Regions from separate parts of the Pseudoduganella sp. R-43 genome, predicted to be linked through region 1. Evidence: predicted binding sites of a transcription regulator. Region 1 holds the regulator's gene; each other region holds the start of a gene.

Region 1 (4,194 bases):
GCGTCAAGCTGACCCGCGGCACCCTGACCATGACGGCCGAGCGCGCCTACGTCAAGCAGACGCCGGAGGGCTTCCAGCAAGTGACGCTGTTTGGCGACGGCAAGAAAGCCACCTTCCGCCAGAAGCGCGACGGCGCCGGCGACCAGTGGGTGGAAGGCGATGCCGACCGCATCGAATACGAGGAACAGGTTGAACTGGTGAAGATGTTCAACAAGGCCACCATCCGCCGCCTGGAAGGCGGCAAGCAGAACGACGAAGTGCAGGGTGAGTTCATTTCTTACGACAGCCGCAAGGAATTTTTCAGCGTGCGCAATTCGGCCAGCGGGGAGAGCAAGCCCGGCGGCGGTCGCGGCACCATGGTGATCCAGCCGACCCGTACCGAACCCCCAGCGACGCCGACGGAGAAGAAGTAAGCATGCAAGCAAATAACTGCGCCAGCACGCTGGTCGTGCGCGGCCTCCAGAAAACCTATGGCAAGCGCCAGGTGGTGCACGACGTTTCGCTGCAAGTCGATTGCGGTGAAGTGGTCGGCCTGCTCGGTCCCAACGGTGCCGGCAAGACTACCTCTTTCTACATGATCGTCGGCCTGGTGGCTTCCGATGCAGGCACCATCGATATCGGCGGCACCGACGTGTCGAGCCTGCCGATCCACAAGCGCGCCACGCTGGGCCTGTCCTACCTGCCGCAGGAAGCTTCGGTGTTCCGCAAGCTGACGGTGGAAGAAAACATTCGTGCCGTACTGGAACTGCAGAAGGTGGACGGCAAGCCTCTGCCCAAGGCGGAAATCAACCAGCGCCTGGAATCGCTGCTGGCCGACTTGCAAATCGAGAAGCTGCGCGAGAACCCGGCCCTGTCGCTGTCGGGTGGCGAACGCCGCCGCGTGGAAATTGCGCGCGCCCTGGCCACCAACCCGCGCTTCGTGCTGCTGGACGAACCGTTTGCCGGCGTGGATCCGATCGCCGTGATCGAAATCCAACGTATTGTGCGTTTCCTGAAGGAGCGCAATATCGGTGTGCTGATCACCGACCATAATGTGCGTGAGACCCTCGGCATTTGCGACCGCGCCTACATCATCAACCAGGGCGCCGTGCTGGCCTCGGGCCGCCCGGACGACATCATTGCCAACGAATCCGTTCGCCGCGTCTACCTCGGCGAACACTTCCGCATGTAAACGAAGGCCATGAAACAAACACTGCAACTGCGAACCTCGCAACACCTGGCGCTGACGCCGCAGCTGCAACAATCCATCCGCCTGCTGCAGCTGTCCACGCTGGAGCTGCACCAGGAGTTGGAACAGCTGCTTGGCGACAATCCCATGCTGGAGCGCCTTGACGACCCGCTCGACCACTCGGTACGGCTGCTGGCCGATGGCGCCATCAGCCAGGGCAACGGCAATGGCGCCGAAGCTCCCGCCACGCCTTCGGCTGAAGGCCCGCAAGGCGAGGGCGGCGAAGCCCCGGCCGCTGCCGGCGAAAGCGATACCTATGAAGGCGGCGACCATGAAGCCGGCAACGGCAGCGACGACGCCGACTGGAGCGCCAGCGCCGGCAGCAAATCCGCCGACGACGAAGACAGCCGCCCGCAACTGGAAGCGTCCGGCTGCACGCTGCGCGAACACCTGCTCGAGCAGATGCGCGTCACCGTGCAGGAGCCGCGCGACCGCGCGCTGATGGAACTGATCATCGATGCGCTGGACGAGAACGGCTACCTGGAAGAGCCGCTGGAAGAAATCCACGAGCGCCTGCCGCCCGAGCTGGAAATCGAACTGGACGACCTGCGCTGCAGCCTGGTGCTGCTGCAAAGCTTCGATCCGCCCGGCGTCGCCGCACGCAATGCCTCCGAATGCCTGGCGCTGCAGATCAGGCGCATGCCCGGCGTGCCGCTGGTGACGCGCCGCATGGCGCTGACCATCGTCGAGAAGCACCTGGCCTGGTTCGCCCAGCGCGAGTTCACCAAGCTGAAGAAAGCGCTCGACTGCGACGATGAAGACTTGCGCGAAGCACAGTGCGTGATCCGCCAGTGCAACCCGCATCCGGGCGCCGAATTTGCGTCAGGCGAGTCAGACTACGTGGTGCCGGACGTGATCGTGAAAAAGGGCCGCGGCGGCTGGATCGTCACCCTGAACAACGACGTGGTGCCGCGCCTGCGGGTGAACGCGCTGTATGCCAACTTGCTCAAGCAAGGCAAGAGCGAGTCGCAGATGAATGGCCAGCTGCAGGAGGCCAAGTGGTTGATCAAGAATATGCGCCAGCGCTTCGACACGATCCTGCGCGTCGCGGAAGCGATAGTAGAAAGACAAAAGAACTTTTTCAGTCATGGCGCAGTGGCCATGAGACCCCTTGTGTTGCGTGAAATTGCTGATACACTGGGACTACACGAGAGCACTATTTCTCGCGTAACAACTCAAAAATATATGCTCACCCCGCATGGCATGTTTGAGTTGAAATATTTCTTTGGTAGCCACGTCGCGACCGAAGCCGGGGGGGAGGCTTCCTCGACTGCGATACGGGCACTGATCGTGCAATTGACAGGAGCAGAAGACCCGAAAAATCCTTTATCCGACAGTAAGATTGCGGACATGCTGGGTGAACAAGGCATGGTGATTGCGCGACGGACTGTTGCCAAATATCGAGAAGCGTTGAAGATCCCTCCAGTTAGCCTCCGCAAATCGTTGTAGTGCAGTGCATGGGTTCCTCTGTGCGTTTCGGCGTGCACGAACTCGAGAGCGACATCATCTTTAGGAGTGTGTATGAATCTCACCATCAGTGGACATCATGTCGAAGTGACCCCAGCCATTCGCGAGTACGTGCAGAACAAGCTGGAACGAGTCAAGCGCCATTTCGATCAAGTAATCGATATTGCTGTCATCCTGACTGTAGATAACCTCACCGAGAAAGAGAAACGCCAGAAAGCCGAAATCAACCTGCGCATGTCTGGCAAAACTGTTTACGTCGAAAGCCTGTCGCAAGACCTTTACGCCGCCATCGATACCCTGATTGATAAACTGGATCGCCAGGTCATGAAATACAAGGACCGTGTGCAGAACCACAGTCATGCGGCCATCAAGCATTTCCCGGATACGTATGAGGCACCACCCACCGCCATGTAAAGGACTGGCCGTGCAGCACACCAAAGGGCGCAATTGGCGCCCTTTTTTGCGACCAGTGTGCGTTAGAATATTTGCATGAGCGAACACGTACACACCCAACTCTCCAACGGTACCGGCTTCATCACGCTGGACCGCCCCAAGACCCTCAATTCACTGTCCCTCGACATGGTGCGCGCGATGACGCAGGCGCTGCTGGCATGGCGCGACGATGCGTCGGTGGCGGCGGTCGTGGTGCGCAGCAGCAGCGAACGCGCGCTGTGCGCAGGCGGCGATATCCGCTTCTTCCACGACGTCGGCCGCGGCAATACGCAAGGCGGCAGCGCGCTGCTGGAAGACTTCTTCACCGAAGAATATGCGCTGAACCATTTAATCCATTTCTACCCCAAGCCTTATGTGGCGCTGATGGATGGCGTGGTGATGGGCGGCGGCATGGGCATCGCGCAGGGCGGGCCGGAGCGCGGCGTGCGCATCGTCACGGGCCGTACCAGGATGGCGATGCCCGAGGTGAACATCGGCCTGTTTCCCGACGTGGGCGGCAGCCACTTCCTGTCGCATGCGCCGGGCCAGCTTGGCATGTGGCTCGGCCTCACCGGGCTGACGGTCGGCGCCGCGGATGCGCTCTACCTCGACCTGGCTGACTACTTCGTGCCGGAAACTGAACTGGCCGGACTGGCCAAGCTGTTCGAGTCGACGCCCGGCAAATCGTTGCGCGATGCTGTCGCGGTCTTTGCCGGCCCGCACAACGCCTTCGCCGGCGACAGCGAACTGGAAGCGCAGCGCGCCCTGATCGATCAGCATTTCTCGGCGGGCTCGGTACCCGCCATCATGGATTCGCTGCGAGGCGACAGCACGCCTTTCGCGCAGAAATCGCTGAAGGCAATGGAATTGCGCTCGCCGCTGATGATGAGCGTGACCCACGAGCTGCTGAAGCGCGGCGCGTCGCTGGGCGTGTCCGACTGCTTGCGCATGGAGCGCAACCTGGTGCGCCGCAACTTCGAACACGGCGAGATTTTCGAGGGCGTACGCGCCCTGGTGATCGACAAGGACAACCAGCCGCAGTGGAATCCTGCAACGCTGGCCGAAGT
Region 2 (4,194 bases), 830 kb from region 1:
ATCCGGCTCGTCCAGCGCGCTGGCGATGATGTGCACGTGCAGCGCTTCACGCCCGCTGCGTTCCAGCACCAGCTCTTGCCGTACGTCGGAGAATTTGTGCTCGCGCGCCTGCGCGATGATGTTCTCAAGCTCCAGCGGCGCTGCAAACAGGCCGCCCAGCGGCTGGCGCGCCAGGGCTTTCAGCGACGATTCCAGCAGGTTTTCGCCAGCCGCGTTGAGGTACAGGATATGGCCGCCGCCATCGACGATGACAACGGCCGATGCCAGCAGGTCCAGCCCTGCCAGTTCAGCGGGCCGGATGCTGGCAGGGCTGTCTGGGGTCATTTTATATTGGCAAGCTCGCGCTTCAGCGCTTCCACGTTCGATTCCGCACGCGCGATGCTGTCCTTCAGGCCAGTTACGCGCTCCTGGTACTTGGCGGCGTTGCGCTCGTCGGCCCGGCGTTCAGGTTCGCCGTTGTTGAATTCCTTGCGCAAATCCGCCAGCTTACGGTTTTCGGTGTTGAGCTCATCGGTCAGGATGGCGCGGCGGTCGGCATCGCGGGCTTTCTGTTCCGAGCTTTCCACGCGTGGGAAGTTGGCTGGCGCTACGGCAGGTGCGGACGGCGTCGAGCCGCGGCGCGCGCCGCCCGGCGCGGGAATGGTGGCGCCCGGCAGGTCCAGCGTCTTGCAGTTCTTCCCCTTGCGGGTATCGGTCAGTTCCTTGCGGCCATCGGCATCCACGCAGAGAAAAATTTGCTGCGCCTGCGCTGCGCCACTCACGGCCAGCAACGCCAGCCCATGTAATACGAGAGTGCGAGTGTTCATGCCCCGACTATACAACATCCGAAAAAAAACGCGAGGAAAGCAAGCTGCTGGCCTCGCGCTTTTGTTGACTGCCGGTTAATTCCGGCAATCGTCCCCTGATTACAGGGAGTAGTACATGTCGAACTCGACCGGGTGAGTGGTCTGGCGCATGCGGGTCACTTCGGTCATCTTCAGTTCGATGTAGGCATCGATCATCGAATCGGTGAACACGCCGCCGCGGGTCAGGAACTCACGGTCCTTGTTCAGGTGATCCAGGGCTTCTTCCAGGGATGCGCAGACGGTTGGGATCAGTGCATCTTCTTCCGGTGGCAGGTGGTACAGGTCTTTGGACGCTGCTTCGCCTGGGTGGATCTTGTTTTGCACGCCGTCCAGGCCGGCCATCATCAGTGCAGCGAAGCACAGGTATGGGTTGGCCAGCGGGTCCGGGAAGCGGGTTTCGATGCGGCGGCCTTTTGGATTGGCCACGTGTGGAATACGGATCGAAGCCGAACGGTTGCGTGCGGAGTAAGCCAGTTTCACTGGAGCTTCGTAGCCTGGCACCAGGCGCTTGTACGAGTTGGTGCCTGGGTTGGTGATCGCGTTCAGTGCCTTGGCGTGCTTGATGATGCCGCCGATGTAGTACAGCGCGAAGTCGGACAGGCCGGCATAGCCGTCGCCGGCGAACAGGTTCTTGCCGTCTTTCCAGATCGACTGGTGCACGTGCATGCCGGAGCCGTTGTCGCCAACCACTGGCTTAGGCATGAAGGTAGCGGTCTTGCCATAGGAGTGGGCAACGTTCCACACCACGTATTTCAGGTTCTGGGTCCAGTCGGCGCGCTCGACCAGGGTCGAGAACTTGGTGCCGATTTCGTTTTGGCCGGCGCCAGCCACTTCGTGGTGGTGCACTTCGACCGGGATGCCCATCGATTCCAGGATCAGGCACATTTCGGAGCGCATGTCCTGGAAGGAGTCGACTGGAGGCACTGGGAAGTAGCCGCCCTTCACGGTTGGACGGTGGCCGGAGTTGCCGCCGTCGATGTCCTTGTCGGTCGACCACGAAGCTTCGTCGGAGTCGATCTTGACCATGGCGCCGGACATGTCGATCTTCCACTTCACGGAGTCGAAGATGAAGAATTCTGGCTCTGGGCCGAAGTAGGCGGTGTCGCCCAGGCCGGAGGATTTCAGGTAGGCTTCAGCGCGCTTGGCGATGGAGCGCGGGTCGCGGTCGTAACCTTTGCCGTCCGACGGTTCGATCACGTCGCACTGCATGAACAGGGTGGTTTCTTCGAAGAATGGGTCGATGTTGGCGGTCGCAGGATCCGGCAGCAGGATCATGTCGGAAGCTTCAATGCCTTTCCAGCCGGCGATGGAAGAACCGTCGAAAGCGTGGCCCGATTCAAATTTGTCGATGTCGAAATGGGACACAGGCACGGTTACGTGCTGTTCCTTGCCACGGGTATCGGCGAAACGGAAGTCCACGAACTTGACTTCGTGCTCTTGTACCATCTTCAGAACGTCTGCGGCGGTCAGTGCCATTACATATCTCCTAAGTGAAAAAACTGCCGCGACCACTTGGGTGCGGCGAACGCTGGTGGTACATTAAGCAGATATCATGCCAGCCAATTCCATGCTACCAACACGCAAAAGGCGCACCATGCGGGTGCATCTGCCGATTATCGCACCACCGTGGTGCATATTTGCACCAATTGAAGCAAATGCATCGTTGTGGTGCAGTCATCATAAAGGAAAAACCATGAGTTCCACCGCCGAAATCCTCGACCGTGCACGCAAACGCGACACTTCCCTGCCCTATGCCGGTGCGGTGACCCCGCATGAGGCATACGAGCTGCTGAAATGCGATCCGCATGTGCGCCTGGTCGATGTGCGGACCAATGCCGAGCGCGATTGGGTGGGGCGCGTGGCGATTCCGGCCGAGCAGCATCATGCGGCGCAGTGGAACGTCTATCCGGGCGGGACGCCCAATCCTGACTTCCTGGGCCAGTTGGCGGCGGCGGTGCCTGGCAAGGACACAGTGATTGTGTTCCTGTGCCGTTCTGGCGTGCGTTCGCGCCATGCGGCCAAGGCGGCGACCGAGGCCGGCTACACCCAGTGCTACGACATCCTGGAAGGCTTCGAAGGCGACAAGGATGCCGAAGGCCACCGCAAGAACGTGGGCGGCTGGTGCAAGGCAGGCCTGCCCTGGGCGGGCGCGTAAGAATTAAATGGGCATCGGGATAGTTCAATATCGCCGATGCCCATCATCTCTCCGGTGTAACTGCCGCCTATCCGATCCGCGGCTTCTGGGTTAAAGCGCGTAGTTCAAACGTGCATAGACAAAGCGCCCCGAGCGGCCAAACGGCGAGTAATTGGAATATGGCGCATTGCCGGTGCCATTCAACAACGCTGGATACGGATCCGGATACTGGTCGAACAGGTTCTCCGCACCCAGCGCTGCAGTCAGGCGCTGCGTGATCTTGTAGCGCCCTTCCACGTCAACCAAAGTCTTCGGCGTCATCCAGTGATCGCGTGCCGGATTCGCATCCGGTTGCAACACCTTGCCGTAGCGCGTGGCGCGGAAGGTGCCACTCCAGTTGCCCAGCGTATGGTTCACGCTGGCCGTGAACTTGGTCTGCGGCGTGCCATGTTCAAAGGTCAGCACGTTCACGCGGTCGAACAGCGGGGGCGCAGGATTCAGCGCGGCCAATTGCGCAGTCACCGGCACCTTGGTCACTTCGGTCTTGGTGTAATTGCCCGCCAGAGTGAAGTCGAACTTGCCCACGTTGCCTGCATTCCATGGATAGTTGGCCACCACGTCCACGCCGCGCGTCGTCGTGTTCACGCCGTTGATGAAGAAGCGCCCGCCGCCGATGCCGATGAAGCCCAGCGATGTCAGGTAGTTCCGCACATTGTCCTGCAGCAGGTTCTCAGACAACACGATGCGGTCACGGATCTTGATCTGGAACGCATCCACCGTCAGGCTGGCCTTGCCCATCTTGCCGACCGCGCCCAGCGAGAAGTTGGTCGACTTTTCGGCATCGAGCGGCTTGGCGCCCAGCGCCACTGCAGCCGGATCACTAGGCTTGAAGGTGGTGATGTCGTATGGCACGCCGCCAACGAAGTTGGTCGCCGTGGAGGTAAAGAACTGCTGCTGCGGCGACGGTGCGCGGAAACCATTTTGCGCCGAACCGCGCAGCGCAAACGATGGCGAGAAGTTGTAGCGGGCCGCCAGCTTGCCCGACCAGTTGTTGCCGAAGTCCGTGTAATGCTCGCCGCGCACTGCGGCCGATGCCAACAGGTTCTGCGTCAGGTTCGCTTCCACGTCGACATATACCGAGTAGGCCTTGCGGTTGGCATCCGATTCATCACTCGGACGGAAGCCTGGGAAGACCTGCGAACCGGAAGCCGTAGG
Region 3 (4,194 bases), 1.9 Mb from region 1:
ACCGGCCAGCAGGATCGGCGACATGGCAAACACGCCCAGCAGCAGCATGCCGTCGAGCTTTTCGCGTAGCGCTACCTTGTCGCTGGCCAGCAGTGCGCCCGCATAGCGGAAAGCAGCCTGGTTGTGGCCTTTCGACCAGCGCATGATCTGGCGCACCCGTACCGGCCAGGTTTCCGGCACTTCCTCGTAGCACTCGGAGCGGTTCTGGTAGGCGGTTTTCCAGCCGCTTAGCAGCAAGCGATATGTCAGGTCGGTGTCTTCGGCCAGCGCGTCTTCGCGCCAGCCGCCGATTGCTTCTAGCGCGATGCGCCGCACGCCGCCGACCGTGCCGCCGTATTGCGGCACCAGCGACAGGTTCATGCGCGCCTGCTGGTCGACCTGATAGCCACCGGAGCGCTCCATGTCCAGCAGGCGGGTCAGCAGGTTGCTGCCGGTGTTCAGCGGCACTACCCTGCCCATTACGGCGCCAACCTCCGGGTCGAAGAATGGCGCCACCAGCTGGCGCAACAGGCCGCGTCCCGGCACATAGTCGGCATCGAACACGATCAGGATGTCGCTGTTAACCTGTGCAGTCGCATCCTTCAGCGCGGCCGCCTTGCCCGGCTTGCCTCCGCCGCGGTGGAACGGCGTGATGCGGCCCGGATGTGCGGCGCAGATCTCGTCGATGATGCGGCGCGTGTCGTCGGTCGAGCGATCGTTGACCGGCATGATGCGCAGGCGATCGCGCGGGTAGTCTACTTCCAGCAGGGCGCGCAGCGAATCGGCAATCACGGCCTGTTCGTTATGCGCAGCCACCAGCACCGTCACGCTCGGCCAGTTGCCGCTGTCGACATCCAGGTAGGGATGGCGCTGGGCGCCGTACAGCCGGTTGAAAGTGAAGTAATAGTGCCGCACGGTGTACACCAGCACCAGCGCAATCACAGCCCACAGCAGGTAAAGCATGATGGTCAGCGTGCGCGAGGTCAGCAGTTGCTGGTGGCGCGACTGGACCTGGTCATGGATGCCGAGCCAGTTATTGTTCTCGGCTTTTTTATGCAAGGCTGAAGAGGGATCAAGGCTGAAGCCTGGCGCGGCCGCCGCTGACGCAGGCAACGCAGGCGCGGGAGCAGCCAGGACCAGCGCCAACGACAGCCACCAGCCGGCAAACAGCCCAAGGACTTGCAGGGTTAAGCGACGGCGCCCGGTCATCGATTCAGCCTGCGCCAGTTCGGTGGAATTTCTTGGTAAGGCATTTTGACAAATCAACTTTCAGTTCGGTCTGACGTGACGGCCGGCATGGCCGGCGAAAACGGTGCGGCGAGTTGCCCGCCTAGCTGGCTGGAAACGGCGGTATCGCTACCATATTCCGCCGGCCAGTGGCCCGGAAGGTAGTGGGTGCCGAATACCCGGTCCAGCAGCGGCAGCATGGCGGCAAAATTGCGGTCGACATGGTTATGGCGCGTATGGTGCCAATGGTGGAAGGCCGGACTCGACAGCAGCCACTCCAGCGGCCCTAGGCGCACCCGGATATTCGAATGGATGAAAAAGCCCCACACGCTGCCAACCAGGATTACCGCGACCGGCGTCGCGCTGGCTGCCGCGTCTGGGCCTGCCAGGCCGAGCACGTAGAGGGGCAGCAGGCTGCACAGCCGCGTGAACAGCAAATCGACCGGATGCGCGCGCGTATTGGTCAGGAAGTAGACGTGGGCAGCGCTATGGTGCACCGCGTGAAAGCGCCACAGCAGCGGCCAGCGGTGGGCCAGGCGGTGCGACCAGTAGGCCCCGACGTCACCGACCAGCAGTGCCAGCGGCAGGCGCAGCGCGAGCGGCAAAGCCGCCAGCGTCTCCGGCACCGCGACTGGTACCAGTGCGCGCGACAATTGCGCAACGAGCGCCAGCGGCACCGCCAGCACCAGCATCGGCAGCAGGCTGTTGGCAAAATAATAGAACAGGTCCGGCCAGCGCTGGCGCTCGCCGGGCTGCGCCTGGCGCACGGCGAGATAGCGTTCCAGCGGCAGAAAGATGGCGCACAGCACGCACAGCCACACTGCCAGCCGCAGGACCTGTTCAGCCAAGGCTGTCACGGCAGGGCTTCAGCTCAAGGCTGGCGACGACGGCGCAGCGCCAGTGCCAGCAGTCCGAGTCCGGTCAGCATGACCAGCAGGCTGGCAGGCTCCGGCACTTCGGCAGGCGGGGTACCGTTGTCCGGCGTGTCGATGGCAAACAGGGAAACGCCGTCAAGCAGGGAAAACGGCGGGTGGCCTTCCGGCGTTCCGGCGGCCAGGAAGGACAGCAAGCTGCCGCTGGACTTGGCGGTAAACGTGAACGCCTCCTGCATCCAGCCGCTCGATGCCTGGCTCTGGTTGTTGTAGGTGGCGGTTTCGAAGGTGTTGCCGTCGATGCTCACGCTCCATTTTTCGCTGGTCTCGCCAAAGAAGCCCCACTGCTGGGCAGCCGCCCATTCGAACCGCAGCATATACGTGGTGCCGATTTCCAGGTCGCTGATCGCCTGCTGGATGGCGACCACGCCGTAGGCGCCGTCGGCGGCGATGAAGTTGCCGCCGTTGGCGCTGCTTGCCAGCGCGTTGGCGCCGCCGTTATTGGCGCCCCACAATTTCAGGGGAACGTCGTTCTGGCCACCGAACCAGGACACGGCACCGGTGGTGTCTGCGGTTCCGGAAGCAAAGACAAAATTGTATCCGCCGGGCGCAGACCAGCCAGACACGGAGGTATTGAAGTCCACCTGGCCATTGCCATTGGAAGTCAGTTCAAAGCCGCCGTTTTGTACCAGGTTGACCGGGCCGGCGTGGGCGGCCGCCACCAGCAGCAAGGCCGCCACGGCCGTGAAACTTTGCAATACTTTGCCCAACATTGCGTTCTTCATAATTCTTCCTTGAAATTCAAATGTCCCGGCGGAACGCAAGCAAGAATTATGCCAAACTCAATAACTCATCAGTAAACTATTGACCGCAATGGCAATTACTCCATGGTAATGCCAATTATGTGAATGGCAAAGTTCCTTAGTGTAAAGAAATTCGACATCAAGTATTTGAAGTTCAGCGGTAATAGGCTTCGCTGGCAAACGTGATGAGACCGATCAAGGCTACGGCACTCAGCAGGACGATCAGCAGGCGTCCAAATTTCGGGGTACCGTCGTCATCGTCGGCTGGGCGGTTCTGGTCTGTCATAGTGAAATCAAGGCAGGAGGATGGTGGAGCCCGTGGTGCGGCGCGCCTCAAGATCGCGATGCGCCTGCCCCACATCCGCCAGATTATACCGCTGCTTGATTTCGATCTTCACGTCGCCGCGCGCCACCACGTCGAACAACGACTGCGCGCAAGCCTCGAGGTCGGCGCGCGTCGCCGTGTAGTTGCCCAGCGCAGGACGGGTCAGGAACAGCGAGCCGCGCGAAGCCAGTTCGCCCAGCGAAAAGTTCGCCACCGGACCGGAGGCATTGCCGAAACTGACCATCATGCCGCGCGGGCGCAGGCAATCGAGCGAACCGATAAAGGTGTCCTTGCCGATCGAATCGAACACCGTGGAGACGCCTTTGCCGCCGGTGATCTCGCGCACCCGCTCAGTGAAATTTTCCGTGTTGTAGTTGATTGCGTGGGCGGCGCCATGTTGCAGCGCCAGCGCCACCTTTTCGTCCGAACCGGCGGTGCCGATCAGGTTCACCCCCAAGGCACGCGCCCACTGGCAAGCGATCAGGCCCACGCCTCCGGCCGCCGCATGGAACAGAATCGTGTCGCCCGCCTTGAGCGGCGCCGCGCTGTGGAACAGGTATTGCACCGTCATCCCTTGCAGCATCATGGCCGCCGCGGTATCGCTGCCGATAGAATCGGGCAGCTTCACCAGCAGGCTGGCGGGCATATTGCGCGCCTGCGCGTAGGCGCCATTCGGACGGCCGGCATAGGCCACCCGGTCGCCCACACGCACATGGCTTACGCCCTCGCCCACCGCCTCCACCACGCCGGCGCCTTCCTGTCCGAGCCCGCCCGGCAGCGGCTGCGGATACAGGCCGGTGCGGAAGTACACATCGATAAAGTTAAGGCCGATCGCCTCGTGCCGCACCGTCGCTTCGCCGGGGCCGGGCGCCCCTGTTTCGACATCGACGTATTCCATCACTTCCGGCCCGCCGGTGCGGAACATGCGTATCGCCTTGACCATTCAATACTCCTCTAGTGTGTGATAAAGCCGCGCTCGCGCAGCCAT

The links. The regulator sigma-54, encoded in region 1, starts transcription at its own class of promoters, with help from an activator protein. The targets are predictions, from matches to a motif close to TGGCANGNAANCTGCTTT.
Region 2: the regulator sigma-54 is predicted to act here: its motif matches at 2,386-2,403, upstream of glnA (type I glutamate--ammonia ligase).
Region 3: the regulator sigma-54 is predicted to act here: its motif matches at 2,900-2,917, upstream of ACN9M3_RS26565 (PEP-CTERM sorting domain-containing protein).

The regions. Positions count from the first base shown of each region.
Region 1 is NZ_CP183988.1:955,400-959,593, forward strand. It holds gene lptA (lipopolysaccharide transport periplasmic protein LptA) at 1-413, shown strand, start outside; gene lptB (LPS export ABC transporter ATP-binding protein) at 416-1,171, shown strand; gene ACN9M3_RS04480 (RNA polymerase factor sigma-54) at 1,181-2,677, shown strand; gene hpf (ribosome hibernation-promoting factor, HPF/YfiA family) at 2,750-3,109, shown strand; gene ACN9M3_RS04490 (enoyl-CoA hydratase/isomerase family protein) at 3,185-4,194, shown strand, end outside.
Region 2 is NZ_CP183988.1:1,784,660-1,788,853, reverse strand. It holds gene glnL (nitrogen regulation protein NR(II)) at 1-324, opposite strand, end outside; gene ACN9M3_RS08375 (DUF4124 domain-containing protein) at 321-806, opposite strand; gene glnA (type I glutamate--ammonia ligase) at 906-2,321, opposite strand; gene ACN9M3_RS08365 (rhodanese-like domain-containing protein) at 2,539-3,000, shown strand; gene ACN9M3_RS08360 (TonB-dependent receptor plug domain-containing protein) at 3,091-4,194, opposite strand, start outside.
Region 3 is NZ_CP183988.1:5,826,171-5,830,364, forward strand. It holds gene ACN9M3_RS26555 (glycosyltransferase) at 1-942, opposite strand, end outside; gene ACN9M3_RS26560 (sterol desaturase family protein) at 1,242-2,063, opposite strand; gene ACN9M3_RS26565 (PEP-CTERM sorting domain-containing protein) at 2,078-2,863, opposite strand; gene ACN9M3_RS26570 (hypothetical protein) at 3,036-3,167, opposite strand; gene ACN9M3_RS26575 (quinone oxidoreductase family protein) at 3,175-4,149, opposite strand; gene ACN9M3_RS26580 (alpha/beta hydrolase family protein) at 4,161-4,194, opposite strand, start outside.